Roseobacter denitrificans OCh 114: one gene and its partner. The protein of the gene in region 2 binds, or shares a complex with, the protein of the main gene of each other region. Links are inferred from orthologs where the notes say so. Each region holds a gene or a part of one and is shown on either strand. Other genes may lie near its edges.

Region 1 (3,431 bases), 2.0 Mb from region 2 along the record:
CCCGCCAGGCCCGTAATACTGCCTCATCCGCTTCCTGCGCCCCTTGCAGGATGAGTCCCGTTGGTGCGACCCCGGCGATGCGCACAGAAAACGCGGGCGGCGGCACGAAGCCGGCCAACCGTTCAAGTACATGCGCCGTGGCATGGTCGATCCCTGCGTCCCGGCTGATGTCTTTTGGCCATGCATCCGCCGTGCGTCGCGTTTCGATCGCGCCCTCGAAGACCGTCATGTGCAGGCTGGCGGCGGGCGTGAACAAAAACCGTTGGGCACCGCGCAGCGCCTGCATTTTCGAGCGCGCCGCCAGTATCGCGTGATGGGTCGGGTGCGCCGTATCAAGATGGCAAATGACGGTGTTGCCAGCTTCGGGCAGAAACGCTGTACGGCTATAGCGCTGGCCCAACCGCGCCGGATCGTTGGCGTTGTTGCGTCTGGTCATTTTCTGGACATAAGGGTTTGGCATGCGACACGTATCTCCCAACAGGCGCTACCGCGTCAAAGGCTGTCCGACCCGCAGCTTGCGCGAATGTCCTTTCACGGCGGCGATTTTTTTCAGAACGGAATATCGTCCGCTGCCGTGATGAATTTGGCTATCACCTTCTTGGTGCCAGCCTTTTCAAACGCGATCTCCAGCTTGTCGCCTTCGATTGCGATCACGGCACCATAGCCGAATTTCTGATGGAAAACCCGTTCACCGATCACGAAACTGGACAAGGCAGAGGCGTCAATCACCGTATTGCGCGACTCGCGGGGTTGAGAAACGGGCCGGTCCTGACTGCGCGCCTGAAGCCGCCGCCAGCCGGGGGAATTATACACATTCGCTTCGGCTGCCTGATCATGCAGGGTACTGCGGGGAGCTGCGGCCCCGTATCCGCCCCCATAAAGCCCCGGCGGGGTCAGAACTTCCACATGCTCTGGCGGCAATTCGTCGATAAACCGGGACGGCATCATAGACTGCCAGCCCTTCATACCTTTCGAAAAGATAAGACGATTGGCTACAAACGATATTGTACATAGCTTTTTTGCACGGGTAATACCCACGTAAGCTAATCTACGTTCTTCCTCTAAACCTTTGGCAATTCGTTTTCCATTTCTAACTTCGGTGCCACCTTCATCCATTGAACGTTGCGAAGGCAACAGACCGTCCTCCCAGCCTGGTAAGAAAATTAACGGAAATTCGGTTCCCTTGGCGGCATGCAAGGTCATGAGGGTAACTTTCTCTTCGCCCGCATCTCTTTCATTGTCCATGATCAGGCTGACATGCTCCAGAAAGCCCTGTAGGTTCTCAAAGTTCTGAAGCTGGCTTACCAGTTCCTTGAGGTTTTCCAGACGCCCCGGCGCCTCGGGTGTCTTTTCGTTTTGCCAATGGGTCGTATACCCGCTTTCGTCGAGGATGACCTCGGCAAGTTCGATGTGAGAAAACGCAAGCGCGCCCCCGCCCCCGTCGTCAATGACCGCATCCCCATCCACCTGTTTGCGCTGATGCAGCATGGTGATCCACCGGTCGATCCCCTCAACCAGTTTGCGCAATTCCGCGCCACCCTTGCCTTTGATCAACCCTTGGGCAACGGCCAAGCGCGCGCCTTCAAAGAGGGAGACGCCATTTGCGCGCGCTGTCGTCTGAATGGTCTGCTGCGCCTTGTCGCCAAGGCCGCGTTTGGGCGTGTTCACGATCCGCTCAAACGCCAGATCATTGTCCGGGCTGACAACGACGCGGAAATAGGCCATGGCATCGCGGATCTCCATCCGCTCGTAAAAGCGCGGGCCGCCGATGACGCGGTAGGGCAGACCGATGGTCAGGAATCGGTCTTCAAACGCGCGCATCTGGTGGCTCGCACGCACAAGGATCGCCATGTCATCAAGGCTGAATTTCTCAAGCCCGCGGGTGCCGCGTTGGGCGGCTTCGATTTCATCCCCGATCCAGCGGGCCTCTTCCTCACCATCCCAATGCCCGATCAGGCGGACTTTTTCACCCTCGGTCACGTCGGTAAAAAGGGTCTTGCCAAGACGGCCCTCATTGCCCGCGATCACGCCCGAGGCGGCGGCCAGAATATGCGGGGTGGAGCGGTAATTCTGTTCCAGTCTGACCACATGTGCGCCGGGGAAGTCTTTTTCGAAGCGCAGGATGTTGCCCACCTCCGCCCCGCGCCAGCCATAGATCGACTGGTCGTCATCGCCCACACAGCAGATGTTCTTGTGACCCGCCGCCAAAAGCCGCAGCCACAGATACTGCGCGACGTTCGTATCCTGATACTCATCCACGAGGATATAGGCGAACCAGCGCTGATACTGTTTCAGCACGTCCTCATGCGTCTGAAAGATCGTCACCATATGCAACAACAGATCGCCGAAATCGACCGCGTTCAACTCGATCAGGCGGCGCTGATACTGGGCGTAAAGCTTGACGCCCTTGTGGTTATACGCCCCCGCCTCGCTCGTCGGCACCTTTTCGGGCGTGAATGCGCTGTTTTTCCAGCCATCTATGATGCTGGCCAACTGCCGGGCAGGCCAGCGTTTGTCGTCAATGCCTTCGGCAGACACCAATTGCTTGAGCAGGCGCAACTGATCGTCCGTGTCCAGAATGGTAAAATTCGACTTCAACCCCACCAGTTCCGCATGGCGGCGCAGCAGTTTGACACAAATCGCATGAAAGGTGCCAAGCCATGGCATCCCTTCAATCGGCTGGCCCAACATTTCGCCGACGCGGTTTTTCATTTCGCGCGCGGCCTTGTTGGTGAAAGTCACCGCCAGCACTTCGTTCGGGCGCGCGCGCCCTGTGTTGAGCAGGTGCACTATCCGCGCCGTCAGCGCCCGCGTCTTGCCCGTCCCGGCCCCCGCAAGCATCAGGACCGGTCCGTCCAATTGCTCCACTGCTTCTCGTTGCGCGGGGTTCAGCCCGTCAAGATAGGGTTGCGGGCGCGCCGCCATCGCGCGCGCGGAGAGCGATGCGCCCTCAAAAGCGTCCATGTCATCAAAACTGCTCATACCCCACCCTAGCGCGCGATCGCACGGAGATAAAGAGAAGTTCACACTCTGTTCTGCAGCTTTTCCGCTCTGGACAATCCGCTGATCTGGCAGGCAAATAGGCGCATGAGCCTGCACAACCGCTATCCCGCGATCGCCGATCTGCGGACCCGCGCCCGCGCCCGTATACCGAAATTCGTGTGGGAGTATCTCGATTCGGCAACCGGCACCGAGGCCACGCAGCGGCGTAACCGTACTGCATTGGACCGTATTGGCCTGCGCCCCTCGATCCTGCATGGCGAATTCGCCCCTGATCTGAGCACCGCGTTTCTCGACGTGAAACGCCCGCTGCCGTTCGGGGTCGCACCTGTGGGCATGTCCGGGCTGATGTGGCCCGATGCCGAAGGGCATCTGGCCCGCGCAGCGGCGCGCGCACAGATCCCCTATTCGCTGTCAACTGTTGCCAGCCA
Region 2 (3,308 bases):
ACGGATCAACCTCGCGCGAGGACTGAGGCGCGAACTCCAGTATCCATTTATGCGTTTTCGCCAAGCCGGATGACATTGCGGTTCGGGCAGGTTGATAAATTCGCGCGCGCATCGTGCCACTCCTCAAAAATCATGCATGTATATCGGCAATTTTCCCCTCAAGAGCAAGACGCCAAATACGCGCATCCCGGCTAATTTAACTCAAAGGCGTAGCGCAAGGGCCCCAGAAAATCCGACGGTCGCGCCCGGCCTGACAACGGGCCGTTGCGCGACGGGGCCCCGACGCGCCCCCGCCGTCCCGTTTGCTTTCCTGCCAAAACATGTCAGCAAGCACAGGCACTGGCCTTGATCATGGCGCAGATAAGCGCATCTTGGCAGGGAAAGAGAGAACCGCATGCCCTACGCACATTCCGACACCACCGAGGCCGTTCTGGCCAACGCTGCACCCGACGTGCGCGCCCGCGAGAAACTGGAGGGTGGCAAGCGCTTCAAGCTGGCGACCGACTTCGAACCCGCAGGTGACCAGCCCACCGCCATCAAGGAACTCGCTGCCGGTGTGCTGAGCGGGGAACGCGACCAAGTGCTTCTGGGGGCGACCGGCACGGGCAAGACCTTTACCATGGCCAAGGTGATCGAGGAAACGCAACGCCCCGCGATCATTCTGGCCCCCAACAAAACCCTCGCTGCCCAGCTCTATGGCGAGTTCAAAGGGTTCTTTCCCGATAACGCGGTGGAGTATTTCGTCAGCTTCTACGACTACTATCAGCCCGAAGCCTATGTGGCGCGCTCGGATACCTACATCGAGAAAGAGAGCCAGATCAACGAACAGATCGACCGCATGCGCCACTCCGCGACACGCGCCCTGCTTGAACGCGACGACGTGATCATCGTGGCCTCGGTGTCCTGCATCTATGGCATCGGATCGGTGGAAACCTACGGCGCCATGACGCAGGACCTCAAGACCGGGCGGATGTATGACCAGCGACAGGTGATGGCGGATCTGGTGGCGCAGCAATACCGCCGCAACGATCAGTCCTTTCAGCGTGGGTCTTTCCGGGTGCGCGGCGACAGCCTCGAAATCTTTCCCGCCCACCTTGAAGACCGCGCCTGGAAGTTGTCTTTTTTCGGCGAAGAACTGGAATCTATCACCGAATTCGACCCGCTGACCGGTGAGAAAACCAACACATTCGAGCAAATCCGCGTTTATGCCAACAGCCACTACGTGACGCCGAAACCCACGATGCAGCAGGCAATCATCAGCATCAAGAAAGAGCTGCGCACCCGGCTCGATCAACTCGTGGGCGATGGCAAACTGCTCGAAGCGCAGCGGCTGGAGCAGCGCACGAACTTCGACCTTGAGATGCTGGAAGCCACGGGCGTGTGCAACGGGATCGAGAACTATTCGCGCTATCTGACCGGTCGCGCACCGGGGGAGCCGCCCCCCACGCTCTTTGAATTCATCCCCGACAACGCCATCGTCTTTGCCGATGAGAGCCACGTCTCCGTGCCGCAGATCGGCGGCATGTACAAAGGCGACTACCGGCGCAAATTCACGCTGGCCGAACACGGGTTCCGCCTGCCTTCCTGCATGGACAACCGCCCCCTCAAGTTCGAGGAATGGGACGCCATGCGCCCGCAATCGGTCTTTGTTTCCGCCACGCCCGCCGCCTGGGAAATGGACCAGACAGGCGGTGTGTTTACCGAACAGATCATCCGCCCCACCGGCCTGATCGACCCGGAAATCGAAATCCGCCCGGTCGAGATGCAGGTGGACGATCTGCTGGATGAAGTACGCAAGGTGGCCGCCGATGGCTTCCGCACACTGGTCACGACGCTCACCAAACGCATGGCCGAGGACCTCACCGAATACATGCACGAACAGGGCATCCGCGTGCGCTACATGCACAGCGATATCGACACGCTGGAACGCATTGAAATCCTGCGCGATCTGCGGCTGGGTGCCTTTGACGTGCTGATCGGGATCAACCTGCTGCGCGAAGGTTTGGACATCCCCGAATGTGGGCTGGTGGCGATTCTGGATGCGGATAAGGAAGGCTTCCTGCGCTCTGAAACCTCACTGATCCAGACCACGGGGCGCGCCGCGCGCAATGCCGAAGGGCGCGTGATCATGTACGCCGACCGCATTACCGGCTCGATGGAACGCGCGATCGAGGAAACCAACCGCCGCCGCGCCAAACAGATCGCCTATAACGAAAAACACGGCATCACCCCGACAACGGTGAAAAAGAACGTCGAGGATATCCTCGCCGGGCTTTACAAAGGCGACACGGACCAATCCCGCGTCACCGCCAAGATCGACAAGCAGATGGCGGGCGGCAACCTGCAGGCGGTGCTGGACGGGCTGCGCACGGATATGCGCAAGGCCGCCGAGAACCTCGAATTCGAAGAGGCCGCAAGGTTGCGCGACGAAGTCAAACGCCTCGAAGCCGTCGACCTCGCCATCGCCGACGACCCCATGGCGCGTCAGTATGCAGTGGAAAAAGCCGTGGAAGACAGCGCCAAAGCCTCAGGCCGCAGCACACTGGGCCGCGGCGGCATGCGCGGCGGGGTGAAGCGGAAGCGGGGGCGTTAAATTTTGATCCTCGCACGCTCTCCTGGAAGGTATGCGCCTTTCTTGTCCCTCCAAACAAAGTCGATCTGCAAACTTTGTTTCAACGAACGTGCTGATCGAATTGCTATCTCAATCGCATCGTCAGACGAAACGCCTTGGTAGGATAAGTTCAGTTCTGGCAAAAATTTGTAACCCTCATCACTCTTCACGCCTTCTACGATATTTGCACCGGAACAATTCTTGACAGCCCTGAATTCGCCGTGTTCGTTCCAAAGCGCATGTAAAGATGCTTTAACCAAAGCGTCCCAAGTCGGCTTTTCGATTTCGCGGCCTGCAAATGAACCTTCCAAAACTTTTGTGTGACGCAACGGAGGAACCTCATGTGGACCAAAGTGCTTACCCATCCGCGTTGCTAATTCAACCTCAGTCCGGCTACTCCGTGAGTCCTTTGCGGCTTCTGCGGCTTCTGCAATATCCAAAACCTTAGCAAAAGCGGTGGCCGCACTGTCTACTAGCGGCGTCGCAAAGGCCTGCAGTCGCTGAAAATCACGTGCATATACTTCAATGTTCTGCATTTCATATTTTCCTTTCATATTTTCATATATCCATATTTCCCTAAACCGTCAACTTGAAAATACCTAAACTCACAGAACGCGCCTTCGAATTAACTCAAATAAATGCGCGCAGATTGTCTAGTTTTTGGTGCTACACACCGACGGAAACCACACGGATTTTA

What was found.
Region 1: the proteins of uvrB (region 2) and RD1_RS15485 are in contact, whole or in part, in a crystal structure (PDB 7EGT), measured with the Thermus thermophilus proteins. The link is inferred for Roseobacter denitrificans OCh 114 from one-to-one orthologs. Residues at the interface, in WP_096411307.1 of Thermus thermophilus: Glu23, Leu25, Arg26, Asp27, Gly28, Glu29, Arg30, Phe31, Arg55, Glu326, Asp327, Phe328, Glu379, Ser382, Gln383, His398, Gly400, Arg401; in WP_096412145.1 of Thermus thermophilus: His654, Arg656, Phe657, Gln666, Asp668, Glu669, Lys680, Arg681, Leu682, Ser683, Lys685, Tyr686, Ala687.

Annotation. Positions count from the first base shown.
Region 1 is NC_008209.1:3,237,357-3,240,787, forward strand. What follows is about bases 267-3,376. They hold RD1_RS15485 (ATP-dependent helicase), read right to left. Parts: upstream 2,983-3,376; coding sequence 550-2,982; downstream 267-549. Other genes in these bases: RD1_RS15480 (DUF1868 domain-containing protein), read right to left, coding at 267-460; RD1_RS15490 (alpha-hydroxy acid oxidase), read left to right, coding at 3,088-3,376. In the rest of the region: more of RD1_RS15480, read right to left, coding at 1-266; more of RD1_RS15490, read left to right, coding at 3,377-3,431. UniProt on the Escherichia coli protein: A helicase with DNA-dependent ATPase activity. Unwinds DNA duplexes with 3'-5' polarity. Translocates on single-stranded DNA with 3'-5' polarity. Initiates unwinding more efficiently from a nicked substrate than double-stranded DNA.
Region 2 is NC_008209.1:1,214,107-1,217,414, reverse strand. What follows is about bases 7-2,993. They hold uvrB (excinuclease ABC subunit UvrB), read left to right. Parts: upstream 7-394; coding sequence 395-2,593; downstream 2,594-2,993. Other genes in these bases: RD1_RS05780 (T4SS efffector SepA family protein), read right to left, coding at 2,590-2,993; RD1_RS05790 (ETC complex I subunit), read right to left, coding at 7-112. Outside these bases: more of RD1_RS05790, read right to left, coding at 1-6; more of RD1_RS05780, read right to left, coding at 2,994-3,147. UniProt on the Escherichia coli protein: The UvrABC repair system catalyzes the recognition and processing of DNA lesions. A damage recognition complex composed of 2 UvrA and 2 UvrB subunits scans DNA for abnormalities.